Regions from separate parts of the Alteromonas sp. MmMcT2-2 genome, predicted to be linked through region 3. Evidence: predicted binding sites of a transcription regulator. Region 3 holds the regulator's gene; each other region holds the start of a gene.
The links. The regulator sigma-54, encoded in region 3, starts transcription at its own class of promoters, with help from an activator protein. The targets are predictions, from matches to a motif close to GTTGGCACGNNNNTNGNNT.

Region 1: a site for sigma-54 is predicted at 1,966-1,984, ahead of MHM99_RS08270 (PEP-CTERM sorting domain-containing protein). Genes of this name have one in related genera too.
Region 2: a site for sigma-54 is predicted at 1,700-1,718, ahead of flhA (flagellar biosynthesis protein FlhA). Genes of this name have one in related genera too.
Region 4: a site for sigma-54 is predicted at 2,169-2,187, ahead of nirB (nitrite reductase large subunit NirB). Genes of this name have one in related genera too.

Annotation. Positions count from the first base shown of each region.
Region 1 covers NZ_JAKRFA010000010.1:37,291-40,497, reverse strand. Annotated here, with positions in the region: gene MHM99_RS21360 (tetratricopeptide repeat protein) at 1-1,898, shown strand, start outside; gene MHM99_RS08270 (PEP-CTERM sorting domain-containing protein) at 2,031-2,906, shown strand.
Region 2 covers NZ_JAKRFA010000007.1:106,784-109,990, reverse strand. Annotated here, with positions in the region: gene MHM99_RS06460 (TonB-dependent receptor) at 1-86, shown strand, start outside; gene MHM99_RS06455 (VOC family protein) at 135-731, shown strand; gene MHM99_RS06450 (alpha/beta hydrolase) at 735-1,553, shown strand; gene flhA (flagellar biosynthesis protein FlhA) at 1,774-3,207, shown strand, end outside.
Region 3 covers NZ_JAKRFA010000008.1:70,352-73,558, reverse strand. Annotated here, with positions in the region: gene rapZ (RNase adapter RapZ) at 1-396, opposite strand, end outside; gene ptsN (PTS IIA-like nitrogen regulatory protein PtsN) at 481-924, opposite strand; gene hpf (ribosome hibernation promoting factor) at 938-1,225, opposite strand; gene MHM99_RS06940 (RNA polymerase factor sigma-54) at 1,256-2,737, opposite strand; gene lptB (LPS export ABC transporter ATP-binding protein) at 2,811-3,207, opposite strand, start outside.
Region 4 covers NZ_JAKRFA010000008.1:209,216-212,422, forward strand. Annotated here, with positions in the region: gene nirB (nitrite reductase large subunit NirB) at 1-1,993, opposite strand, end outside; gene MHM99_RS07535 (SulP family inorganic anion transporter) at 2,305-3,207, opposite strand, start outside.

The sequences.
Region 1 (3,207 bases), on a different contig from region 3:
TTGCCGAGAAAGCAATACAAAACGGTGTCGATAATGCTAGAGCACGTTTGATAGCTGCAATTAGCGCTTATAATCTTGAAGCGTTTGAACAGGCATATAACCATTTCGAATCGATTGCTGGTGTGTTAAGCAAAGACTCTCCAGAATATCGAATTTATTCATCAACGCTGCTTGCCCTAGGGTATAAGGAAAAAGCGATCTCAGTGTTAGAAGAAATGAATAATGTTTCTCTCAGTGACTTGCCGCTTTACACATCGGCTGCAAAGGCACTATCTAGCACTAATAAATCAGATGAGGCGCTTTCAGTGCTAAAACGCTTTGACAATCTGGTTGACGGTGAGACTGACACTTTTGTTGAGCTTAACATTAATAAACTTGCTCTAGATGATTTGAATGCGCTAGCTAACTTAGAATCTCTTGATGAAGTGCGATCTTCTGATTCAGTTAAAACTGCATTGGCTTCATTTTACCTTTCGCGTAATGAATTTAATAAGGCAGCTAAAGTTGCAGATGATCTGGCACAGTCAGAGGGGGGCCTTTATACTTCCAAAGTTATTGAAGCATTAATTGCTTTAAAGCAAGGAGCGCCAGATGTATCAGAGAAGTTCAGTTTGTTATTTGAGTTTGATGAAAACTCACTTCCAGCGTTGTTTTATTTTATTGATGAGAATATTAAAACTAAACAGTATAAACAAGCTCTTGCTTTTTCTGAGCGTCTTCAAAAGCAAATTCCCGGCTCTGTACTTGCAGTGACTACGCATATTAAAGTGTTATCATCTATGCAGAGAGACGAAGAGTTAATCGCATTTCTTAAGCGTACTTATCAGGAAGATGAGAGAAATGTAAACATTGCATCTTTATATGCTTCTGAACTGTTCAACCAAGGATATGCCTCAGAAGCAAAACGCGTGTTATCTAATTTCTCAGTCGATAGTGCGGCAATACCTATTTTTTGGTTAACTTTGATAAAGGCCGAGTCCGTTTTAGGTAATAATGAAGCTGCAAAGAAGCTTGCCAAAAAATGGGTTTCAATTGTTCCTGACTACAAACCAGCAGTGTTACTTGCTTCTAATTTGCTCGAGGCGGATGGCGACTATTCTGAGTCCATCCGTGTTTTGAGAAAAGCGCAGCTGGCATTTCCGAGCGATAGCGATATCAGGCTATTAATAGCATCAAACTTACTTAGCATCGATGATATTAGAGGCGCTAAAAAAATCATAAGCAGTTCGCCTTCTCTATCCAAAAGTGGTTTGCCATATAACCTCCTTGCCGGACGTCTCGCACTCGCCGATGAGAAGTTTGACGAAGCACAAAAAAACCTAGAATTATATTTCAACGAATACAAAACATATGACTCGTTGATGCTATTGCTACAAGCGTATCGTGGTCAAAAAGCGATAGTTAAGGCTACTGAAGCCTGTGAGGACTATATAAATGCAAACGGTGTCGACCCTAGAGTTTCTCTTTATGCTGCGGAGCTTTACATAAAAACAGACCATAACAAAGCAATTATGCATTATGAAAGGCTGTTGAGAAATGGCGCTGATAGTGCAATGGTGCTTAACAACCTAGCGTGGTTGCATCATGTAAATTCAAGAAATGACAGGGCACTAGAGTACGCTGAGCGAGCAGTAAAAATAGAAGGTGAAAATCCTGATTACCTCGATACATTAGGCATGATCCAATTAAGGATGGGTAGCGTGGCAGACGCCGAATCTATTCTAAATAAAGCACATAGCTTGGCCTCAACTAACCTTACTATATTACTGCATTATGCTGAGGCTTTGGTGCTATCAGGTAAAGTAAAACGTGCAGAAAATTTATTGTCTTCATTTACAGGGCGATCAAGTGAATTAGATCAGGAGATCAAACGTATCTTAGAAAGTAAGCGCGGCTAAACTGTCTGTTTTTTTTACATTGACAACGAAGCATTTAAAAAAAATGAATGAAATCAATGGTTTAATTTTTGGCATGCGGGTTGCTTTTAAACAAGAGACAGAATGAAACCATTTTCTTTTAATGAGGACGTTATGAAAAAATTATTATTAGCAACCGCAATGTTAGCAGCAAGCTCTGCAGCGAACGCAGGTGTAGTGAGTGCAGCTGGTGGTGTGTCTTGGGAAGTAGATGGTGGACTTCCAAACTTTAGCGCTACTATTGATTTCACTCAGTGGTGGACGATTACTAACACTACAGAAGTTGGCGACGTAAATACTGCTGTTTCAACTCAAACTATCTCTCCTACGTTTTCAAGCATCTCTAGTGCTTTTCAAAACGGCGATGCACCAGAGCTAGTTGGTGCTGGTAAGTTTAATCTGGGTAATGGTCTTGGAGAGCCAAACTGTAATGGCTGTGAACTTACGTTCAGCTTCGGTGGTCTGTTTTTTGATCCACAGAACAGCGCTGCGCCAATTGACTCTAGTGAAGGTTGGCTAAACATTTATGTTGATTACGCTCAAGTAGGTGGTGCATTTGATGAGGCGCAGTTTACTAACCTTACTAGTGCGACAGATCATGCTGGTCGTGCAGTTGATGGTGACCTTTGGTTGAGCTTGAATCTACGTGACTTTGAATACTATGCAGACCCAGCATACGTAAACATTGGTGAGCCACTAGTTTCTGGTACCACATTGTTCTTTGGTGAAGTGATTGGCGGTTTAGCTGAGTCTAACTTCATTTCTGACTTCTTTGCTGGTGCGTATGAAGCTGATGCATTTGGTCTAGCTTCTACATTTGATGACAACAGTCGTGCTCCTACTACTCCAGGCGGTTTAAATGTTTCTGAGTACAGTGTTCGAGGATCTGGTAATGTAGAGGCTGCAACAGTTTCTGCTCCTTCAACTATAGCTATGTTTGGTTTAGCGTTAGTTGGTCTAGGTGCAATGACTCGTCGTCGTAAATCGTAATTAGTTATATTTAAGACTGATTAACAAATAAAAAGCCCAGCCTACGCTGGGTTTTTTCTGTGATATCGATAAGTTTGCCTGATTAGAAAAAGTTCGGATGATCTGTATTAGAAGAAACCAAATTCTGACAAAAACAGTAATATTGGCCTACAGCGAAGTTATTAGAAGGCAACCAAAAGTTCGTCGTGATTGTTCAATAAAAGTGGGGCTGGCTCGGTAACGTTAGACGTTGTATATAAAATGTAAATAAAGCACTTAATTAGTGAGAGGGAGAATCCAAGCGTAACGGCCAAACAGAACT
Region 2 (3,207 bases), on a different contig from region 3:
ACGCCGAATGGTCGCCAGGTGGATTCGTCTATCGAGCACGTCCCCGCGTGTTCGGGCTGACCTATAACTACAAATTTGAAATGTAAAACTATTGTTAATAGCTTAATATCTGAGAAACGAATGGGAGTATCACAATGTCATTAGCTCACTGGAATAAGTCAGATGTACCAATTCAAAAGCTCCGAGCGCTACAGCGCAAGCGTCGCGGCAACACCTCGGTACACAGCTTACATCACCATGCTTTTAAGTGTAATAACGCGGAAGAAACGCGGAAGTTTTATGAAGATGTACTCAATATCCCGCTAGTTTGTGCAATCATTGAACCGAAAGATCCTATCACAGGTAAAGAAACGCCTTATGCCCACCTCTATTTTGAATTAAGTGACGGAAGCTGGCTGGCGTTCTTTGATTTCCCGCAGAAATACAAAGACCTTAACTGCGGTTTCGAAAATACTGACGTATGGACGCATCACATCGCATTGGAGATTGATGATGAAGATACGCTTAATGATTACCGTAAACGATTAGATGAGCATGGCGTGGAATACATGAATATCGACCATGAATATTGTAACTCTATCTACTTTTATGATCCTAACGGTCTTTGTGTGGAGTTTACCCACAACGTAGACGATACAGAGCGTTATTTTCATGACAAAGCTCGAGATGCCAAGGCTGACATGGAAGAGTGGATGAGAGTACGAGGTGAAGCATATCCAGATGCGTCGTAAATAATGGATACAGTTTCTTGTGTTAGTAGTGACAACTCGTTACTACACGTCGTTCACAATAATCGAGTAGGGCGCCCCGCTATTGTTTTTTTGCATGGCGCTTGCTCGTCACACCATGTTTGGAAGTACCAGTTTAATGATGAATTACTTGACGAACAGTTTCATCTAATTGCGTTAGATATGAGAGGGCATGGCTTGTCCTCTAAGCCAGACAGTTCCGACGCCTACCGAGAGGGCCGTTATTGGGCAGATGACCTTGATTCGGTGTTAACGCACTTTAACCTTACTCAATGCGTCTTAGTTGCTTGGTCATATGGCGGGCGGATGGTAAATGACTATCTAAGATATTATGGCACTTCCCATCTGCTGGGGATTAATTTTATCGCTGCCGGTACCCTTGCTACGAATGACGTAAAAGGACCAGGGTACACAGTGTTAGGCGATATGTTCAGTGAAGACCCTATGCGTGTTAGTAAAGCTGAAGAGCAATTTGTACACGATTTAGCAGTGGGCGTAACCGACCTCGATTTAATCAAGCACCTTAATGAAGATTTAAAACATTGCCCTATGTATGTTCGCGATGCCATGCGTCAGAGGGATATGGACTACGACGACATTCTTAAAAATTTAGATGTACCCGTTTTGCTTACTCATGGAGAAGATGATAGGTATTCACTTGTTAAGCTAGCTTATTTGCTCAACAATCACATTCCGCATACTTCGCTTTCGATTTTGAAGCGCGCAGGTCATTTGCCTTTTGTACAGCGCTATCAAGAATATAATAAGTCTCTTTACGCTTTCGTCAGCACTTTAGTGACTTGATAGCGTGAAACGATAGGGTTCTGATTCTCTCAACCAATTCTTTTTGCTTAAATTCGTGAGGACTAGGTTGCTGTAAATCAACATAACTACCGAACTAGCTTCCACTGTATATACAAGTAGCAATAAGTTTTGCACTCATACACAAAGCTGGCACGTTAGTTGAAAACTCTCCTTCAGTTTCACGTAAAGCGTCAATTTTCTGATAGAGAGACACCAAGCCATGCAGTTATCCGGTTATCTTCAGCGATTCGATAAAAATCAGCTGCAAAATTTCACTAGTGGTTTAGGCGCACCCATCGTCCTTTTGGCAATTATGGGCATGGTTATATTGCCTATGCCGCCATTCTTACTGGACGTGCTGTTTAGCTTTAATATTGCGTTGTCGCTAGTCATTATCTTGGTGGCTGTACTTACCCAGCGCCCAGTAGATTTCGGCATTTTCCCCTTGGTGTTACTTATCGCTACCGTTTTGAGACTAGCGCTTAACGTGGCTTCTACTCGCGTTGTTTTACTTTACGGACATGAAGGCGGCGATGCAGCAGGTAAAGTTATCGAAGCCTTCGGTGAGGTCGTGATTGGTGGTAACTACGCCGTAGGTATTGTTGTTTTCGCCATTCTTCTTATTATCAACTTCAAAGTTGTAACCGCAGGCGCAGGACGTATTTCAGAAGTAAGCGCTCGCTTTACGTTAGATGCTATGCCCGGTAAGCAAATGGCCATCGATGCTGATTTAAATGCAGGGTATATAGATCAAGATCAAGCACGTAAACGCCGTGAAGAGATTACCGCAGAAGCGGATTTTTATGGGTCGATGGACGGTGCGTCAAAATTTGTAAAGGGTGATGCGGTCGCAGGCCTTTTCATCATGCTGATTAATATTGTCGGTGGTCTTTTTATTGGCATGATTCAGCACGGGCTTTCATTCGGTAACGCGATAGAAATCTACACCATATTGACCATCGGTGATGGTTTGGTGGCGCAAATTCCTTCATTGTTACTTTCGGTCGCTACAGCCATTATCGTTACTCGTGAAAACGAGACCCAGGAAATGGGCAAAGAAATCCGCGGTCAGCTCGGTAATAATCAAGCCCTGTATATAGCCTCGGGCGTTCTATTTGTGATGGGGATCATTCCTGGGATGCCTCATATCGCATTCTTAGGGTTCTCATTCTTGATTGCAGGCTTTGCTTACTGGCAGTCGGTCCAAGAAAAGAGAAAGGCCGCAGAGCCCAAAGTGCCAGACAATGTGGTTAAAGATGAATCGGTTGCGCCTGAAGTGAAAGAGCTTGGCTGGGATGATGTTCAGCAGGTAGATACCATCGGATTGGAAGTGGGCTATCGCTTAATTCCTCTTGTCGATAAATCCCAAGGTGGCGAGTTGTTGACGCGCATTAAAGGCGTACGTAAGAAACTATCGCAAGAGCTGGGTTTCCTTATTCCGCCTGTCCACATTCGCGATAACTTGGATTTAGAGCCCAACACTTACACCATCGCTATGCTAGGCGTAACGATTGGGGATTCCATCATCAGTCACGATGAAGAACTTGCTATTAATCCAGGGCAAGTGTTCGGTAAATTAGAAGGGCGTGCCACCAAAGACCCCGCGTTCGGCTTAGACGCAGTATGGATCAAGCCCAACAAACGGGAGCATGCC
Region 3 (3,207 bases):
TAAATCTGCGCGTTCTGTAATAGGAGCAAGTAGGGCAGACTCGGCTTTAATGGCTTCTGAAAGCGACTTATTAAGCTTGGCGAGAGGGTGAAGGCGGCGGGTTTCACTGAAGCGCTTAACTAGTACATCATCGCTCGCGTCAATGTAAACAATGGTCATCGACCACGAAGAAGGCAGGTAGTCTAGAATTTCTACCAAATCGTCAGGATTTTTAGGTAAGTTTCTCACATCGATACTTACCGCAACCTGATCGTACTCGTCAACAACTGTATGGGTTAAGGTGGGAAGTAAGTTTACCGGGATATTATCAACACAGTAATAACCTAAATCTTCCAATGCGCGAAGTGCGACAGACTTACCAGACCCCGAACGACCACTGATTATTATCAGCTTCACCTACTTTCTCCCTAATATTCTGGTTTTATCACATACGCGTTGTTGAATTAGGCGCCTACTAAACGGTTAATAGGCGCTTAATGTTTAACTTAATGCAGATAGAATATCGTCGCTTGTCGTTGCGCGACGTATTGCTTTAATCGTTTCTTTGTCGCTTAGTTTACCAGCCACGGTGGCCAGCGTTTGAAGGTGTCCTTCGGTCTGTTCCTCGGGAACGAGTAGCGCAAAAAAGATGTCTACGGGTTTCTCGTCAAGGGCGTCAAAGTCGATTGCTGGCGTGCTGGTTACAACAATGGCAATCACTTTCTCAAGGCCCGGCAGGCGTCCGTGGGGCAGGGCGATACCATTGCCTATGCCTGTACTACCCATACGCTCTCGAGCCATCAAACTGTTGAGTACCGTTGCCTGATCAATGTTCTCGTTTTGCTTGGCAGCGATATCAGCGATGATCTCAAGAATTCGCTTTTTACTATTACACTGAACCGCACACTCGGTGCGGTCCAGACTTACGATGGCTTGTATATCCATGCTTAATTAACTACTAATGTTTTTTCAGTTTTTCCTTATGCTTGATTACCTGCCGGTCGAGTTTATCAACCATGCTGTCAATCGCCGCATACATGTCGGTATTTTCTGAGGATGCGAATACTTCAGCGCCACTTAAATGAACGGTCGCTTCGGCTTTTTGATTTAATTTTTCAACGTTCAGGATGACATGCACATTAGAAATGTGATCAAAGTGACGTTCAAGTTTGCTGAACTTCGTATCGACATAATTACGCAAAGAGTCGGTGATTTCGACATGATGACCAGTAAGGTTGATTTGCATATTTCGTCTTCCTTATATTATTAAGCCCGATTAAATAAGGCTTTTGCGTTGGTTCGACGGCGGGATCGACAACGATTCCCGGTACTTTGCTATTGTTCGCCGGGCAACTTTAATGCCTTGTTCGGCCAACAATGAAGCAATCTTGCTATCACTTAGCGGCTTGCTAGGCTTTTCTGCGGCCACTAATTTCTTGATCAATGCACGAATCGCTGTAGATGAACATTCACCACCAGACTCTGTTGCAACATGGCTTGAGAAGAAATACTTCAATTCGAAGATTCCACGTGGCGTATGCATGTACTTTTGCGTTGTCACTCGCGAAATAGTGGATTCGTGCATATCTACCATTTCTGCGACATCATTTAGCACCATTGGTTTCATCATTTCCGGGCCGTGCTCAAAAAAGCCCATTTGCTGCTGCACAATGCAGTTTGCAACCTTCATTAAGGTTTCGTTACGAGATTCAAGGCTCTTTATGAACCACTTAGCCTCTTGCATGTGTGAGCGGATGAACTGTGAATCGCTACTATTCTTGGCACGGCGACTCATTGCAGCGTATTGTTGATTTACGCTTAACTTAGGCAGACTGTCGGGGTTCAGCTCAACCACCCAACGGCCATTTTTCTTGGTTACTGAGACATCAGGAATAACGTACTCAGGCTCTTTAGTAACTAAAGCACTACCTGGGCGAGGATTCAAGGTTTGCAGTAAACGCATTGCCTCGCGTAGCTGATCTTCTTTCAATCGGCTTTTACGCATAAGCGTACGATAGTCTTTGCTGCTCAGTAAGTCAGAGTACTCTTCAATCAGTTGCTTCGCTTCAGCAAGCCACGGTGTGTCTTCTGAAAATTGACGCAATTGCACCATCAAACATTCTTGTGGAGAGCGTGAGCCAGAACCAATAGGGTCGAACATCTGAATGCGCTTTAGCACACATTCTATTTCGTCCATTTCAATCGGCTCTTCCATATCATCATCGTTAACCGCTTCTAAAATATCATCAAGGGTAACGGTTAAATAACCTGACTCGTCAATAGAGTCGATGATTGCTGTAGCGATTGCGCGATCGGTATCCGAGAAATGGGTAAGGCGCATTTGCCAAAGAAGGTGCTCTTGAATATCTTCAGTAGTCTCACCTTGGAAGATTTGCTCGTCGTCATTGGATGGACCTGGAGCTGGCGAAGATGAAGCAGAGTAGTATTCGTCCCATGTGCTGTCGATTGGCAGCTCATCGGGAAGATCGTTTTTCTCAAGTGCATCGCCGGCTTCTAGTGTGTCACTAGATGCAGAAGCAGTGGCCTCAGAGCCGCTGTCATCGTTGTCGATATTGTTCTTTTCTAGTTGCGGCTCGTCGTTACCTTCTTCAACTTCTAATAGCGGATTAGAATCGAGCGCTTCTTGGATCTCTTGTTGAAGATCAAGTGTAGAAAGCTGCAGCAGTTTAATGGCCTGCTGAAGCTGTGGTGTCATGGTAAGTTGTTGGCTAAATTTTAGCTGTAAAGATGGTTTCATCTACGTCTTATTTAAATGCTCTAAATTGAATATACCAGAGCGAAACTGAAAAATGACAATTCGGTTACATTAACTATAGCCTGAATTGTTCGCCTAGGTATACATCCCTTACTTTTTGATTACTTAAAACCTGTTCCGCCGTTCCTTGCGCAATAAGCTCGCCATGACTCACAATGTACGCCTTTTCACAAACATCCAATGTCTCTCGTACGTTATGGTCCGTGATAAGGATTCCAATACCCCTATCGCGAAGATGTTGTATTATCTTCTTTATATCATTAACTGATATTGGATCAACACCAGCAAATGGTTCGTCTAACAAAATAAATTGCGGTTTTGCTGCCAGAGCGCGGGCAATCTCAACGCGACGGCGTTCGCCCCCTGACAAACTCATCCCCGTACTATTACGTATATGGTTAATATTAAATTCATCAAGTAGCGCATCTGCTTCTTCTTCTTGCTGTTGTGAA
Region 4 (3,207 bases), 140 kb from region 3:
TGTAACGATTCTCTAAATCAATGGCAGTGCCAACAGAATCCTGAACACCGTAGCGACACCAGGTGCTGCCCACACACGATTTCACAGTACGCAATGCCTTCGCGTAAGCATGGCCGGTTTCAAAACCGCCAGCGACGAGTTTTTCCCAGATATCCGGTAAGTGCTCTACGCGCGCTCCAAATAAATCAATGCGCTGACCACCTGTGATCTTGGTGTACAAGTTGTATTCTTTTGCCACTTCACCTAGCAGAATCAACTTCTCTGGCGTTATTTCGCCACCAGGTACACGCGGTACAACGGAATACGTGCCATCTTTTTGCATGTTGCCAAGGTAGATATCGTTGGTGTCTTGTAGAGGAAGATGTGAAGCCTTAAGAATGTAGTCGTTATACACCGAGGCTAAAATTGAGCCGACAGCGGGCTTACAAATTTCACACCCTAGACCTTCACCATGCTGCTCTAGTAGCTCGTCAAAGGTGCGAATGCCGTTTACCTTAACAATGTGAAATAGCTCTTGTCGGGTATGGTTGAAGTGCTCACAAATGGCTTTTGATACTTCCACACCGCGCTTTTCAAGTTCGCTATCCACAACATTTTTAAGTAAGGCAGCACAACCTCCACACCCTGTGCTGGCTTTGGTTTCGCCTTTTACATCGCCAACGCTACAACAGCCGCCTTCAATGGCTGAAACAATATCGCCCTTTGTCACATTTAGGCATGAACAAATAGACGCGGTGTCTGGCAGTGCATCGGCACCTAGTGCTGGTGCCGCATCAGATGATGGTAGGATCAGACTTTCTGGGTGTTCAGGTAATTCGATATTATTAAGCGCATACTGTAGGAGCGTGTCGTAGTCGCTGGTATCGCCAACGAGTACAGCACCAAGCACGTACTTTTGCTCGCTATCTACCACCAGCTTTTTGTACACGCCTTCTGGCTGATTTAAATAGGTGTAGCTAAGCGCACCGGCTGTGCGTTCATGAGCTTCGCCAATTGAGCCCACTTCCACACCCATTAGCTTGAGTTTGGTACTCATATCTGCGCCAGCGAATTCGGCATCGCCGCCGGTTATATGACTTACAGCCGTGCGCGCCATGGTATAGCCAGGTGCTACCAGGCCAAAGATTTTGTTATCCCACAGCGCACATTCACCCACAGCGTAAATGTTTGGGTCAGACGTCACGCAGTGGTTATCAATGACAATACCGCCGCGCTCACCCAGTGTTAGCGCTGACTTTCTGCCGAGCTGGTCGGAAGGTCGAATACCGGCAGAGAATAAAATCATGTCAGTTTCTAGTGCAGTGCCGTCAGCAAACACCATTTTATAGCGGCAGGTATCACCGGCCTCAATAGTTTGCGTTGCCTTTTGGGTGTGAACCGTAACGCCCAATGCTTCAATTTTGTCCTTAAGAACGTTACCACCTGCTTGGTCTAACTGTACCGCCATAAGCTGCGGGGCAAACTCAACCACGTGGGTGTCGAGACCGGCTTGCTTTAATGCGTTAGCGGCTTCTAAACCCAACAGCCCACCACCAACAACAACCCCTACTTTGCTCACCGCTGCTGAAGCTTCAATAGCGAGTAGATCGTCTATAGTACGGTACACCAAGCAATGCTCTTGATCGTTGCCAGGGATGGGTGGCACAAATGGGTATGAGCCCGTAGCTAACACAAGCTTATCGTAGCTAAACACCTGCCCTTCAGAAGTCGTCACTTTATTATTGTCACGGTCTATATCGGTAACCAAGGCATTGGTAACTACGTTTACGCCCCACTCGGCGTACTGAGCGGGTGTAGTGAGCGCTAAGTCATCAGCACTCGCGCCGCTAAAAAAAGACGACAGATAAACGCGGTCGTACGCAAGGCGTGACTCGCCGCATAAAACGGTTATTTCTACATTGGCATCGCTTTGGTGAAGCTGCTCAACAAAATGATGCCCCACCATGCCGTTGCCTACGACGACAATTTGCGGTTTTGAGTCCAATGAAGTCATGGTATTCCCCTTTTTTCGGGACAAAAAAAAGCCCGCTTCAACTTTCGTTGATGCGGGCTTCGTTGCCTATTTTGCCAACGGTTTAGGTCGGCTAACACATTTTACGGAGTGTTATAAATCACACAATTTTCAGCGATTGACACAAATCACCAAAACACACTTTACGTTTATAGCTATCCAAGTTCAGTGCCAAAACCGTAAATAATTGTTTTTATTTGATTTACTACAAAATAAGCATTATTCAGACTTCACAACTGCACCAAACAAACGCAAAACTGTGTTTACTTGGTGCATTAAGGCTATCAAATAACTTAGGCCAGCTTATCCGTCGCTACGCGGTAGCGAGGGTCTTCAACCACGTTAATTTCAACAAACTTATCGGCCTTGCGAAGCAGTGAGCGACATTCATCACTGATATGGCGAATGTGTAGCTTTTTACCCTGCTCTTCGTATTTGTCAGCAAGGGTATCTAGCGCATCGATACCTGATGAATCCCAAATGCGAGAGTCTTTAAAGTCAATAACTACATCATTAGGGTCGTTGGCGATATCAAACAGGTCTTTGAAATGCGATACCGAGCCAAAGAACAGCGGGCCGTCTAGCTCATAGACTTTCCAACCGTCGTTATCGATATGGGATCTCGCTTCAATATGACGAGCGTGTTTCCATGCAAACACCAGTGCTGAAACGATAACACCCACCACAACCGCAATAGCCAGATCAGCGATAACGGTAACGCCTGTTACTAGGAAAAGTACGAACGCATCTTCTTTGTTTACGCCGCGAATAATTCTGAATGACGCCCACTCAAATGTAGCGATAACCACCACGAACATAACGCCAACAAGGGCAGCGAGAGGAATCATTTCAATTAGCGGAGCAGCAAATAGAATAAAGCCTAATAATACAACCGCCGCGGTGATACCAGACAAGCGGCCACGGCCACCAGAGTTAATATTAATCATACTTTGACCAATCATGGCGCAACCGCCCATACCGCCAAAGAAACCGTTTACGGTATTTGCAACGCCTTGGCCAACGCACTCTTTGTTGCCGCGCCCGCGGGTATCTGTCATTTCGTCAATTAATGAAAGAGTAAGAAGCGACTCAATTAGACCAACCAAGCAAAGAATGACTGAGGTAGGCAAAATGATCATGAAGGTTTCCCAGGTGAACGGCACCATAGGAATAGCAAAGCTAGGAAGTTCACCCGC